2 regions of the Xanthobacter wiegelii genome follow, and region 2 is predicted to be linked to the other one. Evidence: predicted binding sites of a transcription regulator. Region 2 holds the regulator's gene; the other holds the start of a gene.
What was found. Region 2 encodes PhoB, which activates phosphate uptake and scavenging genes when phosphate is short. Its sites were predicted from a motif close to TGTCATNNANCTGTCAT; they were not measured.
Positions count from the first base shown of each region.

Region 1 (7,042 bases), 2.2 Mb from region 2:
CCACGAACCACACGTCCCGCGCGCCGAACAAGGCGACGCGGGCAGCAGCGAGCAGGTTCACACCCCGGCTCTTGCCGAACAATTCTCTTGCCGAACTACTCGCCTTGGCCTTGCCCATCATAGGCGGCAGGGACAGCAGCACGCCGAGAAGCACCAGCGCCAGCACGGCAGCCATGAGCCACAGCGACAAGCGAAAGCCGAACGCCTCCAGGAGCACGCCGCCAAGAAAGAAGCCGAAGCCCTTCATGGCATTCTTGGAACCGGTGAACCACGCCACCCAGCGAAACAGGCGCCCCTCGGCGTTACCCTTGGCCTCGGCCTCCGTCACCTTGATGGCGGACTTGGAGGCGGTCTTGGTGAGGTCCTTCGCCACGCCGCACACGCCCTGCGCCGCCACCACCCAGGCAACAAGAACGGCCGTTTCCCAGGTGGGCGACATGGCGGAGAGCAGCAGGAAGCCGGCGATCTGGGTCGTGAGCCCGACTGTCAGCATACGGGTGATGCCGAAGCGGGCGGCGAGCCAGCCGCCGATGAAGTTCGCCCCGATGCCCGCCGCCTCGTAGAGCAAGAACAGGAAGGCGAGGGTGAAGGGCGAGTAGCCGAGCTTGAAGAAGGTGAACAGCACCAGCATGCGCAAGGCGCCGTCGGTCAGCGTGAAGCCCCAATAGGCCGCGGTGACGATGGCGTAGTTGCGCAGGCCCGCGGAGGATGACGCCGCCATCTCACAGCCCCACGCGTTCGAGGTGGCAGGCAAGGTCCACCATGCGGCAGGCATAGCCCATCTCGTTATCGTACCAGGCATAGACCTTGAGCAAGGTGCCGTCGGTGACGAGGGTGGACGGCCCATCAACGATTGCGGAGCGGGTGTCGCGGGCGTAGTCCGCCGACACCAAAGGGCGCGGCTCGAAGCCGAGGATACCGTTGAGCGCACCCGCGGCGGCCTTGGCGAACAACGCGTTCACCTCGTCCGCCGTGGTCTCGCGGTTGAGCTCGAACACGCAGTCGGTGAGCGAGGCGTTGAGCACCGGGGCGCGCACCGCATGGCCGTTCAGCTTGCCCTTCAGCTCGGGATAGATGAGGGCGATGGCGGTGGCGCTGCCGGTGGTAGTAGGCTGCAGCGAGAGCATGGCCGAGCGGGCGCGGCGCAGGTCCTTGTGGGGCGCGTCCACCACCACGTTGGTGTTGGTGGGATCGTGGATGGTGGTGATCTGGCCGTGGCGGATGCCGATGGCCTCGTGCACCACCTTCACCACCGGGGCGAGGCAGTTGGTGGTGCAGGAGGCAGCGGTGACGATGGGATGCGTCTCTCGGTCGTAGAGCTGCTCGTTCACCCCCACCACAACGTTCAGCACGGACGGGTCTTTCACCGGCGCGGCGACGATTACGCGCTTGGCGCCGCGCTTCAGGTGACCTTCGAGCACGGCGGGGGTGAGAAACTTGCCGGTGGACTCCAGTACGAGGTCCACGCCGAGATCGCCCCAGGGGATATCGCCCGGCGTCGCGTGAGAGGAGAAAGACAAGCTCTTCTCGCCGATGCGCACACTATCCGCGCCCTCGGCTGCGATGGGCGCACGCCAGCGCCCCTGTACGCTGTCGAATTCGAGGAGATGGGCGATGGCTTCCGCCCCACCCTTGATCTCGTTGAGATGAACGATCTCGAGCCGGTTGTTGCCGCGCGGATCATTGTCCGGGCGGTAGGCCGCCCCCATGGCCGCGCGAAGCGAAAGCCGTCCAATGCGGCCGAGGCCGTTGATCCCTACTCTCATGGCACCGTCATCCTCGCAAACTTTGAAAAGGTGCGGCGTTGCCGCGATGATCTCAGGCTTTGGTGCGGTCGCCGGCGTCCGTCACCCTCACGCCGCCGGCTTCGTACCAGTCCTTGGTATGGTTCACGATCCACACCACCGAGAGCATCACCGGAACCTCGATGAGCACACCCACCACGGTGGCGAGAGCCGCACCCGACTTGAATCCGAACAGGCTGATGGCGGCAGCCACCGCCAGCTCGAAGAAATTGGAGGCCCCAATGAGGGCAGAGGGGCCGGCCACGCAGTGGGCTTCGCCGGACAGCCGGTTCAGGAGATAGGCAAGGCCCGAGTTGAAATAGACCTGGATCAAGATCGGCACGGCCAGCAGCGCAATCACCAGCGGCTGGGCGAGGATCTGCTCGCCCTGGAAGGCGAACAGCAGCACCGGGGTGGCGAGCAGCGCCACCAGGGAGAGCGGCTGGAGCACGCCGAGCAGGCGATCGAGCCCGGCCTGTCCACCGGTCGCCAGGATGCGCCCGCGGAGGAGCTGCGCCGCGATCACCGGGACGACGATGTAGAGCATCACCGACAGGAAGAGTGTGTCCCACGGCACGGTGATGGAGGAGAGCCCGAGCAACAGCCCCACGACGGGCGCGAAGGCGACGATCATGATGGCGTCGTTCAGCGCCACCTGGGACAAGGTAAAGTGGGGCTCACCCTTGGTGAGATTTGACCAGACGAACACCATGGCCGTGCAGGGCGCCGCCGCCAGAAGGATGAGGCCGGCGATATAGCTATCGATCTGGTCGGCTGGCAGGTAGGGTCGGAACAGATAGCCGATGAACAGCCAGCCGAGGAACGCCATGGAGAACGGCTTCACCGCCCAGTTCACCAGCAGCGTCACCGAGATTCCGCGCCAGTGCCGGCCGACCTCCTTGAGCGCGGCAAAGTCGATCTTGACCAGCATGGGCACGATCATCAGCCATATGAGGATGGCTACCGGCAGGTTGACCCGCGCCACTTCCAGCGCCCCGATGGTCTGGAACACGGACGGCGCCAGCGCGCCAAGCGCGACGCCGGCGATGATGCACAGGAACACCCAGAGAGTGAGATAGCGTTCAAACACGGACACGGTGCGGGATCTCCCAAGGCCGCCAGCTGCGGCCGATTGCGGCGAGAGCGTGGGCGCGGTCTGTTTCAGGACGACGACAGTTCACGCGGCCTGTCCCGAGAGTGTGAGGTCCGTCGCTCCCTCCATTTTCCCGATCTCGCCGATGCGCTCCTTGAGCGAAGCAAGATCGAGCTGCTCAAATGGCAGGTTGACGAAGGCGGAGATACGCCCGGCGAGCCGACGGTAGGTGGCAACGAAGGCAGCCTTCTGCTCAGCTTCGGTTCCCTTCACCCGGATCGGGTCGGGCAGACCCCAATGGGCCTGTAGCGGATGACCGGGGAAGGCAGGGCAGATTTCCCCAGCTGCGGCGTCGCAGGTAGTGATGACGAAATCCATCTGGGGCGCATCCGGCCTGGCGAACCCATCCCAGCTCTTGGAGGCGAGGTTCGTCGTGTCGTAGCCGAGCGAGTCGAGCAGATCGATAGCCATCGAGTGCGGCTTGAGCTTCGGCCGACTGCCGGCCGAGTAGGCCTTGAAGCGGCCTCGCCCCTCGCGGTTGAGCAACGCCTCCGCGATCAGCGACCGTGCCGAGTTGGCCGAGCAGACCAGCAGAACATTGTAGACGCGATCATTCCCAGCGGCAGGACGCAGCTGTGGAAAGGCCGCGGGGCCGGTCCCGCACCGGGGGGAGACGGCAAAACCCATCTCCGCCATCAGTTGGCTCAGCACAGGGCCCGCTGTGGACAAGCTGACGGCATAGATGATGGACCGTCCCTCGCGCCGCGACGTGACAAGGCCGGCACGCTCCAGCACGCCGAGGTGCACCGACATGGTATTGTGCGCTACCGCCAGCAGGCGGGCGATGTCGCCCGCCTGAAGGCCATAGGGCACATAGCGCAGCAGAAGACGATAAGTCTCGAAGCGCGTGCCTTGGGACAGCGCATCGAAGATCCGCGTGGCGTCTTCCCCATTCAGCTTCGTCTCGTCCATCTTGTCTCACCGTTCGAATGCTGCTCACGCGTCAGCCCAAGTGCCTCAGGCGCCGCCCTTGAAGGTCCTGGCCCAATAGTCCTTGACCTGCTGGACCAGAGCCGGCGGCAAGGGAACATAGCCGAGCTCGGACGCAAATTTCTCGCCCTCGCCCAGGGCGAAACGCCAGAACTCGAAGGCGGCTTGGCTGTTCGCCGGCACCTTCGGCTCGCGGTACATGAGAGCGAAGGTGGTCGCCGCAATAGGATAGGCATCCTCGGCGGGGGAATCGGTGATGACGACGAAAAAGTCCTTGGCGCCGGCCCAATCGAAGCTCAGCGCCGCCGCCTGGAACGCCGCCGCGCTGGGTGCGATGAACTTGCCAGCACGGTTCTGGACGAGGCCATAGGCCAGCTTCACCTGCACCACATAGGTGTATTCGACATAGCCGATGGCATTCGGGACCCGCTTGACCTCGGTCGAGACCCCTTCGTTACCGCGCGCGCCATACCCCACCGGCCAGGCGACTGCGCTGCCTTCGCCGACCTGCTGCTTCCACTCCGGGCTCGCCTTGGCAAGGTAGGACACCCAGTTGAACGTGGTTCCAGATCCATCGGAACGGTGCACCACCACGATCTTCGCGTTGGGCAGCTTGACGTCGGGATTGAGGGCCCTGATGGCGGGATCGGACCAGGTCGTGACCTTGCCGAGATAGATGTCAGCGAGAAGGGCGCCGGTGAAGCGGAGCTGGCCGGGCCCCACGCCGTCCACGTTGAACACCGGAACGACGCCACCGAACACGATGGGGAACTGGCCGAGGCCATATTTCTCCAGTTCTTCCGGCTTCAGCGGCTTGTCGGACGCGCCGAAATCCACCACCCCGTCCTTAATACGGTTGACGCCGGCCGACGAACCCACCGACTGGTATCCTACGATGTGGCCTGTGCGCTCACGAAACGCCTCCGCCCATTTCCAGATGATCGGATAGGCGAAGGTGGAGCCGGCACCCCGCACCTCCGCGGCGCGCGCCGGAGGCGCGAACATCGACAGGGCCGCGAGCGTCGCCGCAGCTGTCCAGACAAGAATGCGATTCACGGCTGGCCTCCCTTGGGTCCTAGCGACATATCGCTGGAAACAGATAGCTCCATACGAGTCATTATGTCGATAGGAGTGGACAGATCGCTATATGGCCTTCATGTCACTCTTGTGACGCCATTTGCGTCGCGCCAATCGCAGCGATAGTATAAATTATCGATATGTCGATACAAATGGAAATGATGTAATGTAGAGACGGAATGCTCGCGAGGTTGAGAGGCAAATTTGTTCGGGAGGAGAAATGAATAATAGGCGCTTCATATGGACTTTATATAAGTAATATACGTCAATCGAAGTCGGATAGCCTCTCAAAAATTGCAATCAACCATGGACAATTGCCACGATGTCCATATGATTTACATGAAATAAAGCCAACCATAGCCTAGAACTACGTTGCGTCATATTCGATAAAATCTCTGTTGATTCAGGAATATCGCTCGATATACACAAATTGTCATGAATTTGTTACATAACATGCTTAGAGCCCGTGAGGCTAGGTGAGCATCAGAAGCCCTAGCGGCACTGTCCAGGGAGACGGCATCCTCATGAAGATCATCACTCTCGCGAGCGCCCTCGCGCTGCTCGCTACCGGCGCGGCCTTCAACGGCGCCGCTGCCCAGGCACTGGTCAAGGTCGACGGGTCGTCCACGGTATTCCCCGTGACCGAAGCCATGGCGGAGGAATTCCAGAAGGCGAACAAGGATATCAAGGTGACGGTCGGCATCTCCGGTACCGGCGGCGGCTTCAAGAAGTTCTGCCGCGGAGAGATCGACATCTCTGACGCCTCGCGCCCCATCACCTCCGCCGAGCAGAAGGCCTGCAAGGAAGCCGGCATCGAGTATATCGAATTGCCGGTCGCCCTTGATGCGCTCACGGTCATCGTCCACCCGTCCAACACCTGGGCGAGCGAGATGACGGTTGCGGATCTGAAGAAGATCTGGGAGCCCGAGGCCCAGGGCAAGATCACCAACTGGAAGCAGGTCCGCGACAGCTACCCGGATCGGCCGCTGGTGCTCTACGGCGCGGGCGTCGACTCAGGCACTTACGACTATTTCACCGCCGCCATCGTCGGCAAGGAGCATTCCAGCCGCGGCGACTTCACCGCATCGGAGGATGACAACGTGCTGGTCCAGGGCGTGGCGGGCGATCCCAACGCCCTCGGCTTTTTCGGCCTTGCTTACTATGAAGAGAACACCGGCAAGCTGAAGGCGGTGAAGATCAAGGTCGATGACGCCGCGCCCGCCGTGGAGCCGTCGGTCGAGAACGCCCGCACCGGCAAGTACCAGCCTCTGTCGCGGCCGATCTTCATCTACGTGAACAAGAAGGCGGCCGAAACCCGTCCGGAGGTGGCGAAGTTCGTTGAGTTCTACCAGGACCCGAAGCACGCGGTCGAGCTGGTCAAGGAAGTCGGCTATGTGCCGCTGCCCGAGGCCGCCCTGAAGGTGTTCCAGGAGCGCTTCAAGAAGCGTGAGATCGGCACCGGCTTCACCGGGTCCAAGGTCGGCGTCTCCGTCGAGGATCTCGTCAAGGAAAAGCTCGTCTACTGACAGGTGATCTTGAGGGACCTGAGGGAGGTGCTCCGGCGCCTCCCTCCATTCAGGTGAGGGTTGGACGTGGTCGCACCGGTGTCTCCAGACTCAAGAACAGGCCGGTTGCGCCTGACGGTTTCTCCGGTCTTCCTGGCGCGACGCCGGGTGGTGGACCGCATCATGCGCGTTGTCCTGTTTCTCAGTGCCGCACTCTCTGTCCTGGTCACGGCGGGCATCGTCTACGTCCTCCTGTCCGAAAGCCTGAAATTCTTCGCACAGGTGTCGATCATCTCCTTCCTGACCGACACACAATGGACGCCGGTGTTTCAGGACAAGCACTTCGGCATCATGACTCTGGTATCCGGTACTTTGGTGAGTTCGCTCATCGCCCTGCTCGTCGCGATTCCAGCCGGTACCGTGCTCGCAATCTATCTGTCGGAGTTCGCGCGGCCACAGGTGCGCGAGACCATCAAGCCGTTTCTGGAGCTTATCGCAGGCGTGCCCACTGTGGCATTCGGCTATTTCGCTCTTTTGTTCCTCACGCCCATCTTCCAGATCTTCATTCCCGGGCTGGCGGGCTTCAACCTGCT
Region 1 covers NZ_CM195529.1:3,073,377-3,080,418, reverse strand. The annotation lists gene arsJ (organoarsenical effux MFS transporter ArsJ) at 1-721, opposite strand, end outside; gene V5F63_RS14260 (ArsJ-associated glyceraldehyde-3-phosphate dehydrogenase) at 723-1,766, opposite strand; gene arsB (ACR3 family arsenite efflux transporter) at 1,819-2,880, opposite strand; gene V5F63_RS14250 (arsenate reductase/protein-tyrosine-phosphatase family protein) at 2,962-3,849, opposite strand; gene pstS (phosphate ABC transporter substrate-binding protein PstS) at 3,895-4,923, opposite strand; gene V5F63_RS14240 (PstS family phosphate ABC transporter substrate-binding protein) at 5,469-6,470, shown strand; gene pstC (phosphate ABC transporter permease subunit PstC) at 6,633-7,042, shown strand, end outside.
Region 1: the regulator PhoB is predicted to act here: its motif matches at 5,376-5,392, upstream of V5F63_RS14240 (PstS family phosphate ABC transporter substrate-binding protein).

Region 2 (7,042 bases):
AACGACATCCTGCTCTCGGCGCCGTCCATCCTGGTCGGCCTGTTCGTCTACACATTCCTTGTCTCGCCGCTGGGCGGCTTCTCCGGCTGGGCCGGTGCCATCGCCCTCGCCATCCTGGTGATCCCGGTGGTCGTCCGCACCACCGAGGACATGCTGAACCTCGTGCCGGTGGGCCTGCGTGAAGCCGCCTTCGCGCTCGGCGCGCCGCAGTGGAAGGTGGTGATGCTGATCACCTGGCGCGCGGCCCGCGCCGGCATCGTGACCGGCGTCCTGCTGGCCATCGCCCGCGCCGCCGGCGAGACCGCGCCGCTGCTGTTCACCTCGCTCGGCAACAACGCCATGTCCACGGACCTGTCGAAGCCGATGGCGAGCCTGCCCATCGCCATCTACCAGTTCGCCGGCAGCCCGTTCGACGACTGGGTGGCGCTCGCCTGGGCCGGCGCGCTGCTCATCACCGTGGGCGTGCTGGTGCTTAACGTGGCGTCCCGCCTGTTCCTGGCCCGCAGCCACTGAATTTAAGGCGCGGGCCAAGGCCCGCCGCCTCTCCGCCCTTTCCATTTCCTCCGAAGCACGGCCACAAGCCCAAGCGAGGACAAGATGACTTCAGCCGTCGACCCCACCTTCAATCTCGCCTCCGCCGTCGGCGCCAAGCCCGACGCGCCGTCGGCCCCCGCCAAGATCAAGGTGGAGAACCTGCAGTTCTACTACGGCAGCAATCATGCGCTCCGGAACATCAACTTCGAGGTTCCCGAGAAGCGCGTGACCGCCATGATCGGCCCCTCGGGCTGCGGCAAGTCCACGCTGCTGCGCGTGTTCAACCGCATGTTCGACCTCTACCCCGGCCAGCGCGCCGAGGGCGCGGTGCTGTTCGACGGCGTGAACATCGTCGGCAAGGAGCTGGACCCCACCATCGTGCGCACGCGCATCGGCATGGTGTTCCAGAAGCCGACGCCCTTCCCCATGTCGATCTATGACAACATCGCCTTCGGCGTGAAGCTGCACGAGAAGCTCTCCAAGTCGCAGATGGACGAGCGCGTGGAATGGTGCCTGCGCAAGGCCGCCATCTGGGACGAGACCAAGGACCGCCTGCACACCTCGGCGCTCGGCATGTCCGGCGGCCAGCAGCAGCGCCTGTGCATCGCCCGCACCATCGCGGTGAAGCCCGAGGTGATCCTGCTCGACGAGCCCACCTCGGCGCTGGACCCCATCTCCACCTCGAAGATCGAGGATCTGATCGACGAGCTGAAGCAGGAATTCACCATCGTCATCGTCACCCACAACATGCAGCAGGCCGCGCGCTGCGCCGACATGACCGCCTTCTTCTATCTGGGCGAGCTGATCGAGGTGGCCCCCTCCGACGTGATCTTCACCAATCCGAAGGAGATCAAGACGCGCGACTACATCACCGGCCGCTTCGGCTGACCGATTGAAGGATCACTGAGATGCCGGATCATATCGTTGCCTCCTTCGACCAGGAGCTGAAGGAAATCGGCCGCAAGGTCGTCGAGATGGGCGGACAGGCCGAGCGCCTGGTCGCCGACAGCGTCACATCCCTCATCCGCCGCGACAGCGCCCTCGCCCAGAAGGTGGTGCTGCTCGACGCCACCGTCGACCAGGTTCAGCGCGAGATCGAGGACCGGGCCATCCTGGTCATCGCCAAGCGCCAGCCGGTGGCCATCGACCTGCGCGAGATCGTCGCCGCGATCCGCATCGCCAACGACCTGGAGCGCATCGGCGACCTCGCCAAGAACGTCGGCAAGCGCGTCATCGCGATCGAGGGCGAGTATCATCCGGCCAAGCTCGTGCGCGGGGTGGAGCACATCTCCGACCTCGTGCTGGAGCAGCTGAAGGAAGTGCTCGACGCCTACGCCGCCCGCAACGACGCCAAGGCGGTGGAAGTGTGGGGCCGCGATGGCGCCATCGACACCATGTACACCTCGCTGTTCCGCGAGCTCCTCACCTACATGATGGAGGATCCGCGCAACATCTCGGTGTGCACGCACCTGCTGTTCTGCGCCAAGAACATCGAGCGCATCGGCGACCACGCGACCAATATCGCGGAGATCGTCCACTACATGGTCACGGGTCAGAACCTGCCGGAGACCCGCCCGAAGGCGGACGCCTCCAGCGACACCACCCTGCCCTTCCCGGGCCGCACCACAACCGTTCAGAGCTGATCCAACAGACCTGAAGACGGGGCGCGGAGCCCCGATAGTGACGGATAGACCAAAGTGCCGGCGCGTATTCTGATCGTCGAGGACGAAGAGCCGTTGACCCTCCTGCTCCGGTACAATCTGGAGTCGGAGGGCTACGGCGTCGAAAGCGTGGGACGCGGCGACGAGGCCGAGACCCGGCTGCGCGAGAGCGTGCCGGATCTCATCATCCTCGACTGGATGCTGCCCGGCCTCTCCGGCATCGAATTGTGCCGGCGGCTGCGCACCCGGCCGGAAACCGAACGCCTGCCCGTCATCATGCTCACCGCCCGCGGGGAGGAGACCGAGCGGGTGCGCGGCCTCGCCACAGGCGCCGACGATTATGTGGTGAAGCCCTTCTCCGTGCCCGAGCTGCTCGCCCGCGTGCGCGCCCTGCTGCGCCGGGCCAAGCCCGAGCATGTGGCGACGCTGCTTCGCGCCGGCGACATCGAACTGGACCGCGAGACGCACCGGGTGCACCGCGCCGGCCGCGAGATCCATCTCGGCCCCACCGAGTTCCGCCTGCTGGAATTCCTGATGCAGAGCCCCGGCCGCGTCTTCTCCCGCGAGCAATTGCTCGACGGCGTATGGGGCCAGGACGTCTATATCGACGAGCGCACGGTGGACGTTCACGTCGGCCGCCTGCGCAAGGCCATCAACCGCGGCCGCCAGTCGGACCCCATCCGCACCGTGCGCGGCGCCGGCTATTCCTTCAACGAGATGTTCGCCCGCGCGCATTGAGCGTTGCTTCCGCTCAGACGCCGCGCGGGCTTTTGGGGCGTTGTCTTCGCTCAGGCGCCGCGCGGGCTTTTTGAGGCTCCGACCTCTCCAATTGAGCGCCGTCATCGTCCGGCTGCACCGAAAATCGGGCACCCCTCCAGCCGAGAAGTGGATCGCCCGCACGAGGCGGGCGATGACGGGGCGGAAGATTAAGAGCGCGCGGCGAGGGCCATACGGCCCGCCCCCTCACCCCGTCCGCACCCCGATCAGCCCCAGCGCCTGCTTCGCCGCGCGCTCGCCGGAGAGCCAGGCGCCGCCGACCGTGCCCCAGAGGGTCTCGTGGGTATGCTCGCCGGCGAAGACGAGGCGTCCGCCGACCGTCTCGGTGAAGGCGCGGCGCATGTTGCCGAACCCTGGCAGCGCGCAGGAGAAGGCGCCCAGCGCCCACGGCTCCTTGCTCCAGCGGGTGGCGAACACCTTGCCGACGCGCGCGCCGGCATCCGCGCCGAACTCGCGGGTCAACGCCGCCTTCACGAAGGAAGCGGCGGCCTCGGGCGGGCTGTCGGCGAGGCCGGCCGCCACGGCGCCGCCCACCTCCAGGCTGTAGAGATCACTGCCGCCGATGCGGGCGCGCAGCGCATAGGCGCGCGGGCTGTCGGCACGGAAATAGATCAGCTCGTCGGCGCCCAGGTTGCCGGGATTGCGCGGCAGGCGGAAGCCGATGTGGTCGAACGCCCCAAGGGTGATCTTCTCCACCGCCGTGCGGTAGCGCGGGGGGAAGGTGGGGCCGATGCGCAGCTTGCCGGCGGCGATGACGCTGGGCGGCACGGCGACGATCACCGTGCGGCCGGTGACGGTGCCCTTGTTGGTCTGCACCGAGACCAGGCGGGGGCTGAGATCGATGGACCGCGCCACCACTTCGAGGCGCACCGTGAGCGGCCGCGCGAGCTGCGCCACCAGCGTGCCGACGCCCTGCCGGCAGATGTCCTCGCTCTCGCGTTCGTCGCCGCGGGAGACATCCACGGTGGAGACCTGATCGAGCTCCTTGGCGCAGGTGAACGGGCCGAGCACGAAGCGCGCGCTGTCCCCCCACGGCCCGAGGTCCGGCAGCGCGCGGGCGGCAGCCATGTCCCGGTTGGCGTCACCGGCGGCGACGATGGCCCGCTCGCCCCGGCGCACCGTGGCGATGAAATCCTCATAATCGGCATCGCCCGCCTCGCGCCCGCCGACATAAAGCCGGCCGCCGTCCGGCGCGCGATAAATGTCGAGCCCCTCGGCCCGGCCGAAGGCGGCCATGGGGCGGGCCGCCGGCATGTTGAGACGGGCGGACCCGAGATCGAACGGCACGCCGAACTGGGTGGTATCCGTGATCGTGCGCCCGCCCACCTGCTTGCCGGCCTCGAGCAGCACATAGCTGCGTCCGGCCTCGGCGACACGGCGGGCGGCGGCGATGCCGGCCGCGCCGGCGCCGATGATGATGACGTCCGCCTCGGTCTGCTGGCCGAGCGCGCGGGTGGTGGCAAGGCTCAGGCCCGCGATCGGCGCGGCCGCCAGCGCGGCACCGCGCAGGATGAGCGCGCGTCGGGAAAGGGAAAGGCGATCGGGTCCGGTCACGGCGGGGACGCTACCATGGGGCGCTGAGCGGGGCGAGGGGGCGTGGGAACCGCCTTTTGCCCGTCGCTGTCATCGCCCGCCTTGTGCGGGCGATCCACGGCGCCGCGGGAGGGGTGCCGGGAAAACCGTGCAACCGGACGAGTGGTTGGGTGGATCGCCCGCACAAGGCGGGCGATGACGGCCCTCGGAAGATGGCGCGCGCGAAAAATTCACGAGCGCCTGCGTCTTTGACAGCTGTCGGGCTCTAACCTTCGCAAAATTGTAAGCCGGCATGTGGATAAAGGGGCGCGCGAACGGGCCGCCCCGCTCGCGCTCAGGAAGGGCGGGGAGACCCATGAAGGATCCGGTTCAGAAGACCATCGGCTACAGGCTCACCCACACCGCGCGCCTGCAGAAGGCGCTGTCGGCCCGCCTCCTCGCCGGCCTCGGGCTGTTTCCCGGTCAGGAATCCGTGCTGAAGCTCCTGTGCGAGGCGGACGGCCGCACCATGGGCGATCTCGCCTCGGCGCTGCGCGTGCGCCCGCCCACCGCCTCCAAGACCATCGCCCGGCTGACGACGCAGGGCCTCGTGGAGCGCCGCGCCACCGATGGCGACGGCCGGCTCGTGCGCGTTTTCCTCACCGAGGCGGGACGCGACCGCGGCGCCTCCATCGATCACGTGTGGGACCAGCTGGAGGCCGAGATGGTGGTCGGCCTCGACAGCAAGGAGAAGAAGCGCCTGCGCAAACTCCTGCGCAAGGTGGAGAAGAACCTCGCCCTGCGCCTCGGCGCCGACGGCGGCCTCGATGACGAGGCCGAGCCTGGAGACGAGGACGAGGACGCCTGAGCGGCGCCCCTCTCCGCCCGCGCCGCGCGCCCTGTTCGCCTGGTCCGCCTTGCACGGGACGCATGGAGGGCTGCGCGCCCATGCGCCCCCGCGCCCTTTCCTCCCGATCCATCCCGCGCTATGCGTGGGAGGATTGGTTTTCAATCGATTAAGCCATACCGGCACAGCCGCCGCGCCAACGGCAGAAACTTGGGACAGCCGGCCGGAGCCGGCGCCGCACCGGGGGAAACATGTCCAACGCCATCGATCTGAAGGACCGCTTCGCCATCGTCACCGGCGGCGCGCAGGGCATCGGCCGCGCCGTGGTGGAGCGCTTCCTCGCCTCCGGCGCCCGCGTCGCCATCTTCGATCGCGACAGCGCCCTTGTGGTGAAGACCGCCGATGATCTCGGCCGCGCCCGCGTCATGCCCGTGACCGTGGACGTGAGCAGCCTCGCCGACGTGGAGCGCGCGGTGGCCGAGGTGCACGCCGAATTCGGCCGCATCGACATCCTCGTCAACAATGCCGGCGTCGCCGGAGCGAACCACAAGACGTGGGACTATCCCGAAGCGGAATGGAAGAAGGTGATGGCCATCAATCTCGACGGCCCCTTCTTCTGCTGCCGCACCGTGGCCCCGCACATGATCGCGCAGAGATACGGGCGCATCGTCAACGTGGCCTCAATCGCCGGCAAGGAAGGCAATCCCAACGCCTCGGCCTACTCTGCCTCGAAGGCGGGGGTGATCGCGCTCACCAAGTCGCTGGGCAAGGAGCTGGCCGAATTCGACATCGCGGTGAACTGCGTGACGCCCGCCGCCGCGCGCACCGCCATCTTCGACCAGATGAGCCAGCAGCACATCGACTACATGCTCTCCAAGATCCCGCGCGGACGCTTCGTGCAGGTCGATGAGGTGGCGGCGACCATCGCGTTCGCCGCCTCGGCGGACTGCTCCTTCACCACGGGCGCGGTGTTCGATCTCTCCGGCGGCCGCGCCACCTACTGAGGATCGCCATGCGCGCGCCGGGAGACACCCACGTCACGCCCGCCCCGGCGCCGCTGGTCGGCATCGCGCTCATGTGCCTCGCGGTGATGAGCTTCGCGCTGACCGACACCACGGCCAAATGGCTGAGCGCCCACATCAACGTGCTGATCGTGGTGTGGGCGCGCTATGTGATCCACTTCGCGCTATCCCTGCTGGTGTTCAACCCCTGGACCGTTCCGGGACTGATGCGCACCAAGCGCCCGGTGCTGCAGATCGTCCGCTCGGCGCTGCTGTTCGCCACCACGGCGCTGAACTTCACGGCCCTCCAGTTCCTGCAGCTGGACCAGACCGTCTCCATCATGTTCTCCATTCCCTTCTTCGTGGCCCTGTTCGCCGGGCCGCTTCTGGGCGAGCGGGTGGGGCTGGAGCGATGGCTCGCCATCATCGTCGGCTTTGCCGGCATCCTTCTGGTGGTTCGGCCGGGGGCCGGCGGCATCCATCCGGCCGCCATCCTCTCGCTGGTGGCGGCGGCGACCTACGCGCTCTATTCCATCACCACCCGAATGCTGGCGCGCACGGACGCCAGCAAGACGACACTGTTCTACACCGCGCTTGTCGGCTCCGTGGTGGCGAGCATTCCCCTGCCTTTCGTGTGGGAAACGCCGCGCGATCCGGCGGTGATCGGCGCCATGCTCGGCCTCGGCGCGGTGGCCGGCGCGGGCCATTTC
Region 2 covers NZ_CM195529.1:5,239,061-5,246,102, forward strand. The annotation lists gene pstA (phosphate ABC transporter permease PstA) at 1-513, shown strand, start outside; gene pstB (phosphate ABC transporter ATP-binding protein PstB) at 598-1,422, shown strand; gene phoU (phosphate signaling complex protein PhoU) at 1,443-2,177, shown strand; gene phoB (phosphate regulon transcriptional regulator PhoB) at 2,232-2,933, shown strand; gene V5F63_RS24560 (flavin monoamine oxidase family protein) at 3,159-4,526, opposite strand; gene V5F63_RS24565 (MarR family winged helix-turn-helix transcriptional regulator) at 4,861-5,352, shown strand; gene V5F63_RS24570 (SDR family NAD(P)-dependent oxidoreductase) at 5,583-6,335, shown strand; gene V5F63_RS24575 (DMT family transporter) at 6,344-7,042, shown strand, end outside.